DNA from 3 places in the Pseudoalteromonas sp. AS84 genome. Region 2 is predicted to be linked to each of the others. Evidence: predicted binding sites of a transcription regulator. Region 2 holds the regulator's gene; each other region holds the start of a gene.
The links. Region 2 encodes ArgR, which controls arginine synthesis, uptake and breakdown. Its sites were predicted from a motif close to ANTGAATANNTATTCANT; they were not measured.
Positions count from the first base shown of each region.

Region 1: a site for ArgR is predicted at 2,601-2,618, ahead of gltB (glutamate synthase large subunit). Genes of this name have one in related genera too.
Region 3: a site for ArgR is predicted at 2,991-3,008, ahead of WNY79_RS11515 (aspartate aminotransferase family protein). Genes of this name have one in related genera too.

Region 1 covers NZ_JBBMQY010000002.1:63,789-69,217, reverse strand. Annotated here, with positions in the region: gene gltB (glutamate synthase large subunit) at 1-2,499, opposite strand, end outside; gene WNY79_RS02695 (HlyD family efflux transporter periplasmic adaptor subunit) at 3,198-4,451, shown strand; gene WNY79_RS02690 (ABC transporter ATP-binding protein) at 4,494-5,204, shown strand; gene WNY79_RS02685 (ABC transporter permease) at 5,208-5,429, shown strand, end outside.
Region 2 covers NZ_JBBMQY010000003.1:167,105-172,533, reverse strand. Annotated here, with positions in the region: gene rpmA (50S ribosomal protein L27) at 27-284, opposite strand; gene rplU (50S ribosomal protein L21) at 301-612, opposite strand; gene ispB (octaprenyl diphosphate synthase) at 1,035-2,006, shown strand; gene mdh (malate dehydrogenase) at 2,092-3,024, opposite strand; gene argR (transcriptional regulator ArgR) at 3,250-3,717, shown strand; gene WNY79_RS04995 (Dyp-type peroxidase) at 3,725-4,624, opposite strand; gene WNY79_RS04990 (ABC transporter ATP-binding protein) at 4,673-5,429, opposite strand, start outside.
Region 3 covers NZ_JBBMQY010000009.1:136,886-142,314, forward strand. Annotated here, with positions in the region: gene WNY79_RS11500 (zinc-dependent alcohol dehydrogenase family protein) at 1-901, shown strand, start outside; gene WNY79_RS11505 (aminodeoxychorismate/anthranilate synthase component II) at 1,079-1,660, shown strand; gene WNY79_RS11510 (HDOD domain-containing protein) at 1,704-2,864, shown strand; gene WNY79_RS11515 (aspartate aminotransferase family protein) at 3,244-4,449, shown strand; gene astA (arginine N-succinyltransferase) at 4,535-5,429, shown strand, end outside.

The DNA.
Region 1 (5,429 bases), on a different contig from region 2:
TAACATATCGCGCAAAGTCGCTATTGGGCGATTATTAACTAAATCAGCGTACGCACTGTAGTCTTTATAATCACCTGAACGCACCGCTTTTTGCAGTGTTTGAATAACATCTGGATTATAAGCATGATACTCACCACCGTGAACGTACTTAAATAAACCACCGTGGCTTAATAATTTACGCTTACTTAAAGCAAGTTTGTGCAAACTTTGCTGATCGTCATCAAAGTCAGTAAAGCATGCACCTTGTATGCGACTTGCCACACCTTTAAAGCACATGTCAACAATGGCATCAGATAGACCAACTGCTTCAAACAACATTGAACAACGGTATGACGCAACCGTACTTATGCCCATTTTAGACATAATTTTGTATAAGCCTTTATTAATGGCTTTACGGTAAGCAAGAGTAACCTCGCAGTACGATTTATTAATAATTTTGCTGTCGCTCATCGCAACAAGCGACTCATACGCTAGGTATGGATAAATTGCTGTAGCACCGAAACCTAATAACACAGCAAACTGGTGCGCATCACGCACACTACCTGTTTCAATAATAATATTTGATTCACAACGAAGGTTGTTATCAACAAGGCGCTTTTGTACAGCGCCTACAGCCATTGCCGCAGGGATTGGTAAATTCGTTTCATCAAAGTTACGGTCAGTTAAAATAAGCATAATACAACCAGCGGCTGCTTTTTCTTGTGCTTGGTCACAAATACGCGTAACCGCGCTTTCTAAACCCTCTTCAACTGTGTAGGTAATGTCAATTTTACAGTAGCTGTAGTGCGCTTCATCAGCATTTAATAGCTGCTGCATATCTGCGTACATTAAAATTGGTGTATCGAACTGTAGGCGCTTAGCATGGCCTGTAGTTTCGTTAAATACGTTTTGCTCACTACCAATACACGTTGCAAGCGACATTACATGGTTTTCACGCAATGGATCGATAGGTGGATTTGTTACCTGCGCAAATTTTTGGCGGAAGTAATCATAAAGCGAACGGTGTCCTTCACTAAGCACAGCAAATGGCGTGTCGTCACCCATAGAGCCTGTCGCTTCTTGACCATTTTCACCCATTACACGGATAACGCTATCAAGCTCTTCGTTGGTATAACCAAACATTTTTTGATATTTAGCTAACGTTTCGTCATCAAATGAGCGATTACCGGCGTCTTGCTCAGTCAGTTCTTCAAATGGAACTAAACGCTTAACGTTTTCTTCAAGCCATGATTTATAAGGGTGGCGAGATTTTAAATCTTGATCAATTTCATCAGAGTGCCAAATTTTGCCAAGTTTAGTATCAATGACTAATAATTCACCTGGACCAACGCGGCCTTTTTCAACCACTTCATCGGCAGTGTAATCCCAAATACCTACTTCTGATGCAAGCGTAATAAAACCATCTTGTGTAATTACATAACGCGCAGGACGAAGCCCATTACGGTCAAGGTTACAAGCCGCAAAACGACCATCCGACATAACAATACCGGCGGGGCCATCCCATGGTTCCATATGCATAGAGTTAAAGTCGTAAAATGCACGTAAATCATCGTCCATTGCACGGTTTTTTTGCCATGCAGGTGGCACGAGCATACGCATAGCGCGGAATAAATCCATGCCACCAGCTAAAAACAGCTCAAGCATATTATCTAGGCTTGATGAATCAGAACCGGTTTCGTTTACAAACGGCGCTGCGCTTTGTAAATCAGGAATAAGCGGTGACGCAAACTTATATGAACGTGCGCGTGCCCACTGGCGGTTACCTTCAATAGTATTAATTTCACCATTGTGTGCTAAATAGCGGAAAGGTTGAGCTAAAGGCCAACGCGGTTGTGTATTAGTAGAAAAACGCTGATGAAAAACACAAATCGCACTTGTCATACGAATATCAGCTAAATCTAGATAAAAATTAGGTAAATCTGCAGGCATCATTAAGCCTTTATAGATAGTTACCAAACCAGATAGACTTGCGATATAGAAAGCTTCGTCATCAACAATGCGCTTTTCAGCACGGCGGCGCGCTACGTACAAGCGACGCTCTAAATCTTTAGAGCGCCAACCTTCTGGCGCGCTAACAAAAATTTGTTCAAAACCCGGTAATTGCTGTACAGCAATAGGACCCAGCATTGATGGGTCGGTTGGTACTACACGCCAACCTAAAATATTTAGCGTTTCTTTTTCTAATTCTTCACTAAGTATTTTTTTTGCAGCTTGCGCTAAAACGGGATCTGAATTTAAAAATATCATACCCACTGCATAGTTTTTGCCTAAGTGCCAGTTGTGTTCACTAGCAATAGCACGGAAAAAGCTATCTGGCTTTTGTAATAATAAACCACAGCCATCACCTGTTTTACCATCAGCAGATATACCGCCACGGTGCTGCATGCGATCAAGCCCCGTAATAGCTGTACGAATAAGCCTATGGCTAGCTTGACCATTAACTTGAGCTATTAAGCCAAAGCCACAATTTTCTTTTTCTAACTTTGAGTCGTATAACATAGACCCCTCCCCTTGCTGCACTGTTAGCGTGGATGAACTACTCGACGATTTGCTAACAGACGGACAAAACTAGCCTCTATCTTAAATAGAGTCAATAGCACTTTGAATACATATTCACATTCTTGAATATTTCTCACTTCATAGCAAGATTTCTTTTTACCATTACTTTTAACATTTAGCGTTATTTTAACCACTATTTTTTCATGACACTGGTGTCAACTTTAACATATTGTAAAAAACACAAGGCTTCGTCGTGACAGCTTACGTAAACGTAAAGGCAACAAAAAGTGAATAAGTATTCAGCAACGGAGGGGCTATTCAGTTAACATTTAGATAGTTTTGTGCTATTTCATTACTTTAATGACTTAACATCCCCGATTATTGCTGCTCATTAGTATAGTTATGAAAGTTCATGTCATTTTTTGTACGTTTATAGTGAATTTTTATTTAAACCAGTGTCCGATGCGGACACACAAACTGTCCGCGGACATGAATTTAAAGAACAAAAAAATAAAATCACTTAAATATCAATACCATAATTGTTGGCATATTAATCGTATAGCTTTATATATAATCGCTAATTGGAATTACTATGTTTACTCTAAGCTTATTTTTACTCTCTCCTATTGCCGCAATTTGCACAGCAGCTTTATTACTGCTGTGCGAAGAATACATAAAAGCAATGTAGGGAGAATTAAATGATTAAAGATACCAGCGCACAAGATGTACAGGTAAAGGCACCTATCAGCTATAAAAAATACGCAATAATCACTGCGATTGTTTTCATTGTGGTCTCTACAATTGCTTATATTTTTTTAACTAGCCATAGCGCTAAAAGCTCTATTAGCCGCTCAAAAGTGCAAATTGCAAAAGTACATGTTAAAGCGCTTATTCGGGACATTGCCGCCAGTGGTAAAATTGTTGCTGCCAATGCCCCTCAAATCTATAGCCCAGAACGTGGATTTATAGATTTAAAAGTAAAGGCCGGTGATACAGTAAAACAAGGCGACACACTTGCCCTGCTGCAAAGTCCTGAGTTGACTAATGAATTAAAGCAACAGGAGTCTGTACTTAAAAGGCTTGAAGGCGAGCAGCAAAGGCAACATTTGCAAGCAAGACGCCAAACACTCACCTTAAATAAAACACTCGATATGGCACAAGTTGAGCTTAACGCCGCTGAGCGCGAAAATCGTCGTGCGCAGTTATCAATTCAAAAGCACTTAATCAGCCAAATTGATCTTGAAAAAGCAGTTGATGATTTATCACGTGCAAGGCTCACATATAAGCATGCACAACAAGAGGTATTACTTGCCAAAGACACGCTCGCCTTTGAACTACAAGCAGCTAAAAGTGATGTAATCCGCCAACAACTTATTGTTGATGACTTAATCCGAAAAGTAAGAAACCTATCTATTAAGGCTACCGTTACAGGGATTGTGGGTAACCTATTAGTGCAACAAAAAGCCGCAGTGACGCAAAGCCAACCTCTTATGACTCTCGTCGACTTAAGTAATTTTGAAGCCGAACTCCAAGTTCCTGAAAGTTACGCAAACGAATTAGGGCTCGGTATGGAAGTAGAGCTTAAGTTAGGCAATGAAACAGTGATGGGGAATTTATCCGCCATATCACCAGAAGTAAATAATCGTGAAGTAACAGCACGCGTCCGGTTTAAAGGTGTTACTAACAATATTCGTCAGAACCAACGCTTAACTGCACGTATTTTACTCGACAACCGAGAAGGTGTAATGCAAGTAAAGCGTGGTGCATTTATGCAGCAAGGCGGAATTGTAGCTTATAAAGTCGATGGCAATATCGCAAAGCGCATACCTATTACAATAGGTGCCACCAGCATTAATGCGGTTGAGCTTTTGAGCGGACTAAAAGAAAACGATGAAATTATTATTTCAAGCTACAGCGACTTTAAGCAAGCCAACACGATTTTATTAAATTAAACAGACGTTCTCAACCAACGCTAAAAATAATTAGGAACAACCATGTTACAAATGAACAATGTAAGTAAAGTATACCAAACAGAAATGGTACAAACCCATGCGCTTCGAGACTTTAACCTGCACGTAAACGAAGGCGAATTTATTGCTGTTACTGGTCCTAGCGGCTCAGGAAAAACAACCTTTTTAAATATTGCAGGTATGCTCGAGCCTTTTAACGAAGGTGAATACCTGTTGGATGGCGTTAATGTTGGCAGCCTAAACGATAACCAACGTGCTGATTTACGTAATCAAAAAATTGGCTTTATATTCCAAGGCTTTAATTTGATCCCCGATTTAAATTTATATGAAAACATAGAAGTCCCTCTTCGCTACAGAGGGATTAAAGCAAATGAGCGAAAACGTCGAATTGAGCAATGCCTTGAACAAGTTGGTTTAGCATCTCGCGCTAAACACTTACCTCAACAACTCTCTGGTGGCCAACAACAACGTGTGGCAATAGCCCGTGCGCTTGCTGGTGAACCTCGTTTTTTACTTGCCGATGAGCCAACAGGTAACCTTGACAGCTTAATGGCTCGCCAAGTTATGGAGTTACTTGAACAAATCAATCGCGACGGTGCCACTATTGTAATGGTAACGCATGATAGCGAATTAGCCCGTCGTGCTCCGCGTAATATTCAAGTAGTTGATGGACAACTTGCCGACTTTACGCTTTATCAGGGCGCGCAAACTATAAAAACAGCTTCGGGGGTTTAACTAATGTTTATTCATTATTTAGATTTAAGTTGGCGCAGCTTCAAGCGCACCCCACTGGTTAGCTTTTTAATGGTACTTGCCATTGCGATAGGTATAGGCATAACAATGACCAGCCTTAGTGTTTATCACATGATGTCGGCCGATCCTATTCCAGAAAAAAGCAGCCAACTTTACAGTGTGCAATTACAAACAATGGACGATGGTATTACGTGGTGGACAGAAGAT
Region 2 (5,429 bases):
GGCGGGGTTTTTAACTACCTTACTGATTACTCAGTTACGATAGTTACGTATTTACGGTTTAAAGGACCTTTTTGTTCAAACTGAACTTTACCATCTGCTTTTGCGAAGATAGTGTGGTCTTTACCGATACCTACGTTAGTACCAGGGTGGAAACGAGTTCCACGCTGACGAACAATGATGCTACCCGCTAGAACTGATTCGCCACCAAAACGCTTAACACCTAGGCGTTTGCTTTCTGAATCGCGACCGTTACGAGTACTACCAGCTGCTTTTTTATGTGCCATTTCTAAGTACCTCTAATTAAGCGCTAATGCTAGTGATTTTAACTTCAGTGAACCATTGACGATGGCCCATTTGCTTACGAGAATGCTTACGGCGTCTAAATTTAACAACCTTAATCTTCTCACCGCGACCATGTGAAACAACCTCAGCTGTTATCTTGCCACCGTTTACGAACGGTACACCGATCTCGATCTTCTCACCATCAGCAACTAAAAGTACTGAATCAAATTCTACTGCCGCACCAGTTTCAACGTCTAATTTTTCAAGACGAATCGTTTGACCTTCAGTCACACGATGCTGTTTACCACCACTTTGGAAAACCGCGTACATAATTAACTCCGTCTGTGCACCCTCAAATCGGCGCAACTAAAATATTCTTCGATAGGGCGCGAAGTTTACGCTAACGCGAAATAACTAGCAAGCCTATTTTGTAATTAAAATGAATAAAAAGTAGCTGCTTTGAGAGCAATTCAATATTTACCCCATTTTATATTAATTAGCCCTTTTGCCAAGCGCTTTTTAACTCTTAGTCGAAATAAATTAATGTACTCAAATATGACCCTCACAGCTTAATATCTAAGCACACCACAAACTGTATATTGATTATCAATTAATCAGTTATCTTGGCCAATTCAGTCTAAATTAAGTACTTTAATAGTGTTTTTTCAATCAATCGTCACAAAATATCGAGCTAGTGCATTTTTTGTTGTACAATCTGCGCCGTTCACACATAAAAATTGGCTCGGAGATCAATGGATATAAAAGCTATCCAGGCGTTAATCGAAAGCGATATGAATGACGTCAATCAACTTATACATGCGCAAATGCGCTCAGATGTGGCGTTAGTTAATCAGCTTGGTTTATATATAGTTAGCAGTGGCGGCAAACGCGTTCGTCCAATGCTGGCGATTTTAGCAGCCAAAGCGCTCGGTTATCAGGGTAAAGATCACATAACACTTGCAACAATTGTTGAGTTTATTCATACAGCAACGCTATTGCATGATGATGTTGTAGATGAATCAAACTTACGACGTGGCACGCCTACAGCAAATGCTGAATTTGGTAATGCTGCTAGCGTATTGGTTGGTGACTTTATTTACACTCGTTCATTTCAGCTTATGGTTGGCCTTGGCAAAATGCAGGTTATGCAAGTACTTGCCGATGCAACAAACATTATTGCTGAAGGTGAAGTATTGCAATTAATGAACTGCAACGACCCAGACACTACCGAAGCCAGTTATATGCAGGTTATTTACTCTAAAACAGCTAAGTTGTTTGAAGCAGCGACAGGGCTTGCTGCCATTATTACTGAGCAAGATCAAAGTACTCTCGATGCACTAAACCTGTACGGTATGCATTTAGGTACTGCATTTCAGTTAGTGGATGACGTACTTGATTACAATGCAGATGCTGAACAATTGGGTAAAAACATTGGTGATGATTTAGCTGAAGGCAAACCAACGCTTCCACTTATTTATGCCATGCAACATGGTAGCGCGCAGCAAACACAGCTTATTCGTGATGCAATAGAGCACAGTAATGGTATGGAGCATTTAGAAGAGATTTTATCAGCACTAAAGCAAACTAATGCGCTTGAATTTACAATGCAAAAAGCTGAGCTTGAAGCTGACAAAGCTATTGCGTGTTTAGACTTTTTAGCTGAGTCTGACTATAAGCAAGCACTTATAAGCCTTGCACGTATTGCGGTTGACCGCGACCACTAGTTTTAACTAGTTACACAGTGTGAAATTAATTCTGAGCAATAAAAAAGCCTGCAAATGCAGGCTTTTTTGTTGCTTAAATTGGCTATTACGCCATGAAATCAACACCTTCTTTGATGTCTTTTTTCAGTGTTTCAAGCATGTCATTTTTTGCTTTTGTTTCAAATGCGCTTAGTTCGCCGTAAGAAAGAATTTCTTCTACGCCGTTTTTACCTAAACGTACTGGATGAGCAAAGTACTCTGCATCGCCATTTTCAACAGCAACATAAGCGTAATCTACCACTTCTTCACCCTGTAGGCCTTTAACTAAAGACATACAAAAACGAGCAGCAGCTGCGCCCATTGATAATGTAGCTGAACCGCCACCGGCTTTAGCATTTACAACTTCAGTACCCGCATTTTGGATACGTGGAGTAAGTGCAGCAACTTCTTCATCAGTGAAAGAAACACCTTCAACTTGAGAAAGTAGAGGAAGAATAGTTGTGCCTGAGTGACCGCCAATTACTGGTACTTTAACAGTTGCTACGTCTACGCCTTTAAGTTCAGCAACAAATGCCTCTGAACGAATAACGTCAAGCGTAGTAATACCGAATACGCGTTTAGCGTCGTAAGTACCTGCTTTTTTGAATACTTCAGCAACAATTGGAACTGTGCCATTTACTGGGTTAGTAATAATACCTACTAACGCTTTAGGACAGCTAGCAACAATGCCTTCTGCTAAAGTTTTGATGATGCCAGCATTTACATTAAATAAATCAGCACGATCCATACCTGGTTTACGTGGCATACCCGCTGGGATAAGAACGATATCAGAGCCTTCAAGCGCTTTGTTTAATTCGTCTGCGCCAAAGCCTGCTACTTTAACATCTGTTGGGATGTGAGAAAGGTCAACCGCAACACCTGGTACTACTGGTGCAACATCATAAAGTGATAATTCAGAGCCAGCTGGTAAGCCTGTTTTTAATAATAAAGATAACGCTTGGCCGATACCGCCTGCAGCACCTAATACAGCAACTTTCATTGGAATTCTCCGTAATTTGAGGTAGGAAACATTTGTGGCTCTTAAGATAATGAAATTAGCGACTAAAAACAAATTTATCCTGTCTATTTCAAGTATATTTTCGACCATAGTCGTAAACTTTTGTGATTTAACGCATCAAACTGGCAAGTTAACTAAACAACTGCTGCATAATTATTCATTTTTGTGTAGAATTTGCAGCATAAATAACAAAAACGAATAAAGACTATGCAACCACAAGATAAACAAGAAGCACTGGTAAAAGCATTTAAATCACTATTAAAAGAAGAAAATTTTGGCTCTCAAGGCGAAATAGTTGATGCGTTAAAAGATCAAGGCTTTGACAATATAAGCCAAAGTAAAGTATCACGCATGTTAAGTAAATTTGGCGCTGTACGCACACGTAATGCCAAGCAAGAAATGGTTTACTGCTTACCTGCTGAAATGGGTGTACCTACGGCTAAAAGCCCATTACGCCAATTAGTAATCGACATTATGCACAACGAAATGATGATCATTATTCGTACCAGCCCAGGTGCTGCTCAGCTTATTGCGCGTTTATTAGATTCATTAGGTAAAGCAGATGGCGTACTAGGAACAATTGCAGGCGACGATACTATTTTTATCGCTCCTGCTAAAATATCTGAAATAGATGTAACACTTGAACGTGTTCGCATTTTATTTGATACGGTTTAATAGCAAACTAAATTTGTTTTAAAAACCCGACTGAAGGCGCAAAGAAAGCAGAACCCATATCGGCTTGAGTAAAATCAAGCCAGTGGTCGTAACAATCCCCTCCCCCTAAACGACTATTAAGTACTTTTTCAAATGCGGTACCCGTACAAGCGCATGTAATTGATAACATTCCCTGCTCATACACATCGCCATAAGGCATGCTCTGATTTAATAGTAGCGGTTGTCCGTCTTCGTCTTTTAGCTCACTTCGCGAAGCATGGCTGGTTTCAATTGCGGGGGTAATTAGTGTGTTATCAAGGCGCGTACGCCCCATTATTTGTTCTTGCTCGCTCAATGATAAGTGCTGCCACATAGTTAAGTCATGCTTATAACGCTGTACATGAATATAACTTCCCTGATCTTCAAAATTACCAGGGTTACTAATTAAAGCCGTAGCGCGCTTTTTTCTTCCATGAGCTGTATCGCCACCATAAATAAAACCATTAAAATCACGACCATCTAAAAAGCGAAAATTACGAATTTGCTCCACCAGCTCAACATCGGGGGCAAATAATTTTAAAACTTGCAGCGCAAATAAATGGTTAACGTCTTCACGGTCAGAGCGAATTTGCACAAATAAATCGCACGGTTGTACGCTCATTTGATGATCGCTATGGTTTATATTAGGAAAGCTCTGTAATTCGCTTGGGATGTATTCAGGGAGGATATGCGGCCAATATTGCGCACCGATAGCAACCATACAAGAGAGCATTGATTCTGAAAATTGATCGCTAAACTCTTCTTCAATGGCGCTTACTTGTTTTAACTTTGCGCGAAGTGATTCATCTTGACCATCAAACACATTAAAAAATAAGTGCAAACCGTGTAAGTTTGCTTCAGCACAAATCCCTGATTGCGCTTGCGCCATTGTTATTCCTTAGTTTTACAGATAAAAACACAGCGAATAACAAATTAATTACGATTCGAAAAAATTCACCGTGTGAGGTTTTATTTTTATTATAACCTGCTCATTATTTTCAAATGACTGGCCATATTGTGCAGCAACTTCAATTTCTTGTTCATCAATAACAACCGAATAAACATACGCCGAACCAATAAAGCGACGACTTATGATTGTAGCTCGCTTGCTGAATTTGTCACTTTGGTTATCTGCCACTAATTCTATTTGATGGGGGCGTACATATATAAGCCCGACGCTTACGTTATGTTTACTCTCAACATAAGATTCGACTAAACCAAATGGTGTTTTATATTCAGTTGCTGTTAATGCTTCTGCACTCAAGTATATGCCTTGACCCAGAAACTCTGCAACCTCCTTTGAACATGGAGCTGCAAAAAGCTGCTCAGGCGTGCCTTGTTGCTCAATTTTACCGCGATGCATAATGGCAAGTGTATCTGAAAAGGCAAATGCCTCTTCTTTTGAATGTGTAACAAATACAGCAGATACTTGAGTTGCCTTAATAATTCGACGTATATCAGCAATTAATTCAAAGCGTACTTGTGTGTCGATATTTGAAAAGGGCTCATCAAGTAGCAATAAACTAGGCTTATAAGCTAATGCACGAGCAATAGCTACACGCTGCTGTTGGCCACCCGATAACTGATGCGGGAACCTGTCGGCACAGCCAATTAAATGTACCAGCTTAAGCATTTCATCAACGCGTTGCTGCTTTTGAGCTTTACTCATTTTACTAAGCCCAAATGCGATATTA
Region 3 (5,429 bases), on a different contig from region 2:
ATTGGTTCGCATTGCTGCAACGAGCGTTAATACAATTGATATGATGATTCGTCAAATGGGTGCCGATTTACCATTTGCTCCAAAGTTACCAGGCATTTTAGGTATGGACTTTGCGGGCACTATTGAAGCTGTGGGAGACGGTGTAACAGAGTTTACTGTTGGTGACGAAATTTACGGTTGTGCTGGTGGCCTAGGCGATTTACCAGGTGCACTTGCTGAGTTTATGCTTGCTGATAAGCGCTTAATTGCTCACAAACCTAAAAATCTAACCATGAAAGAAGCAGCCGCTATTCCACTTGTAGGTATTACTGCACTTGAAGGCTTAACACGTGCAAATGTAAAAGCAGGTCAAAAAGTGTTAGTGCACGGTGGCGCAGGTGGTGTAGGCCATTTAGCTGTACAACTAGCTAAACACTTTGGCGCTGATGTTTACTCAACTGGCGGTAACGCAGAGCAACTAGCACTAATAGAAAGCTTTGGCGCTACAGGCATTAACTTTAAAGACGAAACCGTAGAGCAATACGTTGAAAAACACACCAGTAATATTGGCTTTGACATGGTATTTGACACTGTAGGTGGTGGTAACCTTACTAACTCGTTTGCAGCAGCAAAGCTAAATGCACAGGTATCTACAACGCTTTCTTTATTAGAAGTAGACTTAAGTCCAGTACACTTTAAAGGGTTATCGTTAAACGTAATCTTTATGCTTATCCCGATGATCCACGACTTTAATCGTCAAGATCATGGCGACAAACTAGCAAAGCTTGCACAAATTGTAGAAGCAGGCGGTATGCGCCCAGTACTTGATGAGCAAGATTTTACACTTGCCGGCACAGCTAAAGCACACGACCGTTTAGCTAGCGGTCAAGCAATGGGCAAAGTTGTTATAAACGTACAATAATGTATTAAGGTCGGCTTTTTAGCCGGCTTCTTTATAATCCTCATATTCCTTCAAAATATAGCCCTAACGTAAGAAAAACAAACCTCATTTATATTGACTAATTAATAGTGGTAGAATGCAGCGCTTAGTACCACTTGTGTGAAGTAGTGGTCAATAATTTATAAGGTCTGTTGTGTAATGCTGTTAATGATCGATAACTACGATTCGTTTACTTACAACTTAGTGCAATATTTTCAGCGTTTAGATCAAGACGTTTTAGTGAAACGTAATGACGAGCTAAGCATTGCACAAATAAAACAGTTAAACCCGCAGCACATCGTGTTATCGCCTGGGCCATGCACGCCTAACGAAGCGGGTATTTCGTTAAATATTGTTGAGCAACTAAAAGGGCAATATCCTATTTTAGGGATTTGCTTGGGGCATCAAACTATCGCGCAAGCTTTAGGAGGAGATGTAATACGTGCTAAAAAAGTAATGCACGGTAAAACATCACCCATAGTTCACACTAATAAAGGGGTGTTTAAAGGCTTAGCTAACCCGTTAACAGTATGTCGTTATCATTCTTTAGTGGTTAAAGAGCAAACTCTACCTAAAGAACTTGAAGTAACCGCATGGACTCAGACTGAGCAAGGCGAGTTTGACGAAATTATGGGGTTACTTCATAAAGAACTAGCAATTGAAGGTGTGCAGTTTCACCCCGAAGCTATTCTAACTGATCAAGGCTTAGAACTGCTTGATAACTTTTTAACTCGCTTCTAATGTTATAATACACAGAGCATTTAATACTTTATTAATGGATGTCATGACTGAACTTGAAGCGCAACAGCGTACTGCCAAAATATTAAGCCAACGGGCTCATGACTTATTGCTTGGGCACAGCTTTGCGCATCAGCAAATTGGTTTCATTCATACATTAGATATAGATTACGGCGAACCGATGAAGCAACGTACTTTGCTTCAGGTTGAAGTGGCCGCACAGAATAAACGCCAGCAAAGCAGTACTGCACATCATAAGTATCGCGCTCAAGCGAGTGAGCAACTACACAAAACAATTGAAACAGCTATATATAAGCAGCTCGAAGATATAGATGGCGTAATTCATAGCACCATAGGCATTGAAGATGGCATTGCCAATATACTCGATATATTAGCTGTAAAGTCGGCATCGGTAGGGCGTTTAGAGCCATTGGTTAATGATTTAAGCTGGTTGGGTAGGGAGTTAGTAACGCTCGTTAATTTACCTTACTATCGTAATCAACGTAGTAAAAACACGTCTGTAAAAGTAGATAAGCCATCGCTCGCCCTTCGTTATATTGGCCTTGATAACTTACAGCTAGTTATACCTACATTTGCTGCCCGTCATTGGATGCCACATAGCACCGAGCCATTTTCATTATTAAAACGCCGGCTACGCGACAGCGCGATGGCAAACGCGATTGCAGCGCAAAAAATTGCACAAATTAATAATGTGAACGACGTTCATGCATTTACCCTTGGTATGCTTTTAGATGTAGGGCGAATTGCATTGGTGCGTTTGTACTTAAAAACGTTTGAGAAAGTATGGCAACGTAAAGTGCAGTTAGCCCGAAATGAAAACCAAAAAGATTTGCACACCGCATTATTAGAGCTACAGCCAGACCCGCTCTTTTTAACCACTCTACTTAGCAATAAGTCGATAGAAGTAAGCGCCAAAGTAATAGACAAAATGGCTTTTAAATATTTACCGTTTAAAGGTGTAATGCAGCAGCTAGTAAATGGGGTAGATAAGGGCGATACATTACTGCCGTTAACACAAGTAATGCTAAAGGCACGTTGCTACTCTCAATATCTTAATTTAAAAGAGCATCAACTTATTGAGCCTGACGAAACTCTAAGCTGGTTTTCGTACTTTAAGTTCACTAAAACGGAACTAAAAACCCTCCAATCGAGTAATTTTACCAATTTAGCTATTCAAATTGACTAAAAATCTGAATTTTTTGTTAATTTTTTTGCGACTAACCATTCATTCTCACTCTATTGTTATATTGCATATTTGCCGATTAAAGCGTCCGCGCCTCGGTGCTCATGCGGTTAGTTGCCTAAAAATAAGCATAAATAGTTATGCAAATAGTTATTCACTATCTATGAAATAATATCTTTAGCCCTTTATTTTCAAGGGATACATGAAAGTTTTTAACGAGACAGATATAAGTAATTCTGAAATAATGTGCGTCTGAAAATTGAACCACAAAGCAATTTTGCGCAATTATCAGGTTACTGATCTTGCCTATAAAGTTGGTTACAAATATTAACCAAACACCTATTTTGATGTTTTGTGTTGCTCACAATTAAGAGGAAATAAAATGACAGTCAATCGCGAATTATTTGATCACGTAATGGTTCCTAACTACGCACCTTCAAGCGTAATTCCTGTTCGAGGCGAAGGTTCTCGCGTATGGGATCAACAAGGTCGAGAGTTTATCGACTTTGCTGGTGGTATTGCAGTTAACTGTCTTGGCCATTGCCACCCTGCATTAGTAGGCGCATTAAAAGAGCAAGGCGAAAAAATCTGGCATCTATCAAATGTAATGACCAATGAGCCGGCACTTCGCCTAGCTAAAAAAATGGTTGATGCTACATTTGCTGAAAAAGTTTACTTTGCCAACTCAGGCGCAGAAGCAAACGAAGCAGCGCTTAAATTAGCGCGTCGTTTTGCACTTGATAAGTTTGGCGCAGAAAAATCACAAATCATCGCGTTCAACAAAGGTTTCCACGGTCGTACATTCTTTACCGTAACTGTTGGTGGCCAAGCTGCATATTCAGATGGTTTTGGTCCTAAGCCTGGCGACATTGTACATTGTGATTACAACGACCTAGCTGCTTTTGAAGCGCTTATCAGCGACAAAACATGTGCCGTAATGATGGAACCTCTTCAAGGTGAAGGCGGTATTGTTTCACCAACTGACGAGTTTGCTCAAGGCGTTCGCGATTTATGTACTAAACATAACGCACTGCTTATTTTTGATGAAGTTCAAACTGGTGTTGGCCGTACTGGCGATTTATACGCATACCAAGGCTTAAACATAGTACCTGATATTTTAACTTCAGCTAAAGCACTTGGCGGCGGTTTCCCTATTGGCGCTATGATCACAACAACTGAAATTGCACAGCATCTTAAAGTAGGTACTCATGGTTCTACTTATGGCGGCAACCCGCTTGCGTGTGCTGTTGCAGAAGCTGCATTTGATACAGTAAATACCCCAGAAGTACTTGCTGGCGTAAAAGCTAAAGCAGCATTATTTAATGAACTACTGACTGCGGTTAACGAAAAATACAACGTATTTAGCGAAATCCGTGGCCAAGGTTTATTAATTGGTGCAGTAGTGAACGAGCAATATAAAGGTCGTGCAAAAGAGTTTTTAGTGGCGGGTACTGAGCAAGGCCTTATGTCATTAGTTGCTGGTGCAGACGTAATACGTTTCACTCCATCTTTAGTAATTCCTGAAGCGGACATTCGCGAAGGTATGGCACGCTTTGAAAAAGCAGTAGCAAGCGTAGTAAACGCATAAGCGACTTAAGCCAACCAATTAAGGGCAAGCACTGCTTGCCCTGCAATTCCTATTTACCGTTATTTATAAGGGAGCAAGCGGACTCATGATGATCCTTCGCCCAATCCAGCAAAATGATTATTCAGCATTACTGAAAATTGCCCACGAATCAGGGCATGGTTTTACGTCTTTGCCATTAAACGAAGAACTATTGCAAAAAAAGATCGACCATTCAGTAAGCTCTTTTGCTAAACAAACGTCACAACCTGGTGACGAAGGCTACCTGTTTGTTCTTGAAGATAGCGAAACCGGTGAAGTTGTAGGAACGTCTGCAATTGAAGCGGCTGTAGGGCTTGATGATGCATTTTATCATTATCACTTAAGTAAAGTGATTCACTCTTCGCGCACATTAGACGTATACAAAGCGGTTGATATTCTAACGCTATGTAACGACTACACAGGTGCTACAGAGCTTTGCACATTGTTTTTAAAAGATGGTTATCGTAAAAACTGTAACGGTAAACTACTTTCAAAAGCGCGCTTTATGTTTATAAAACAGCATCAAGAGCGTTTTGCACAAACAGTGATTGCAGAAATGCGCGGTGTGTCTGACCAAAACGGCAGTAGCCCTTTTTGGCAGTGGCTAGAAGAGCATTTTTTCTCAATGGATTTTCCAACAGCCGATTACCTAACAGGTATTGGCCAAAAGGTTTTCATTGCTGAACTAATGCCTAAATATCCAATTTACGTAAATTTGCTAAGTAAAGATGCGCAAGCTGTAATAGGTAAGGTACACGACAACACACGCCCAGCAATTGAATTATTAAAAAGCGAAGGCTTTACGTTTAATGGCTACGTAGATATTTTTGACGCGGGCCCAACTGTTGAAGCCAAAGTAGATAACATTGCGACTATTCGAAATGCGCATAACTTTAAAGTTGAAATAGGCCAAATGACTGGCGACACCATGGTGTTACTAGCTAACGAAAAGCTGAATGACT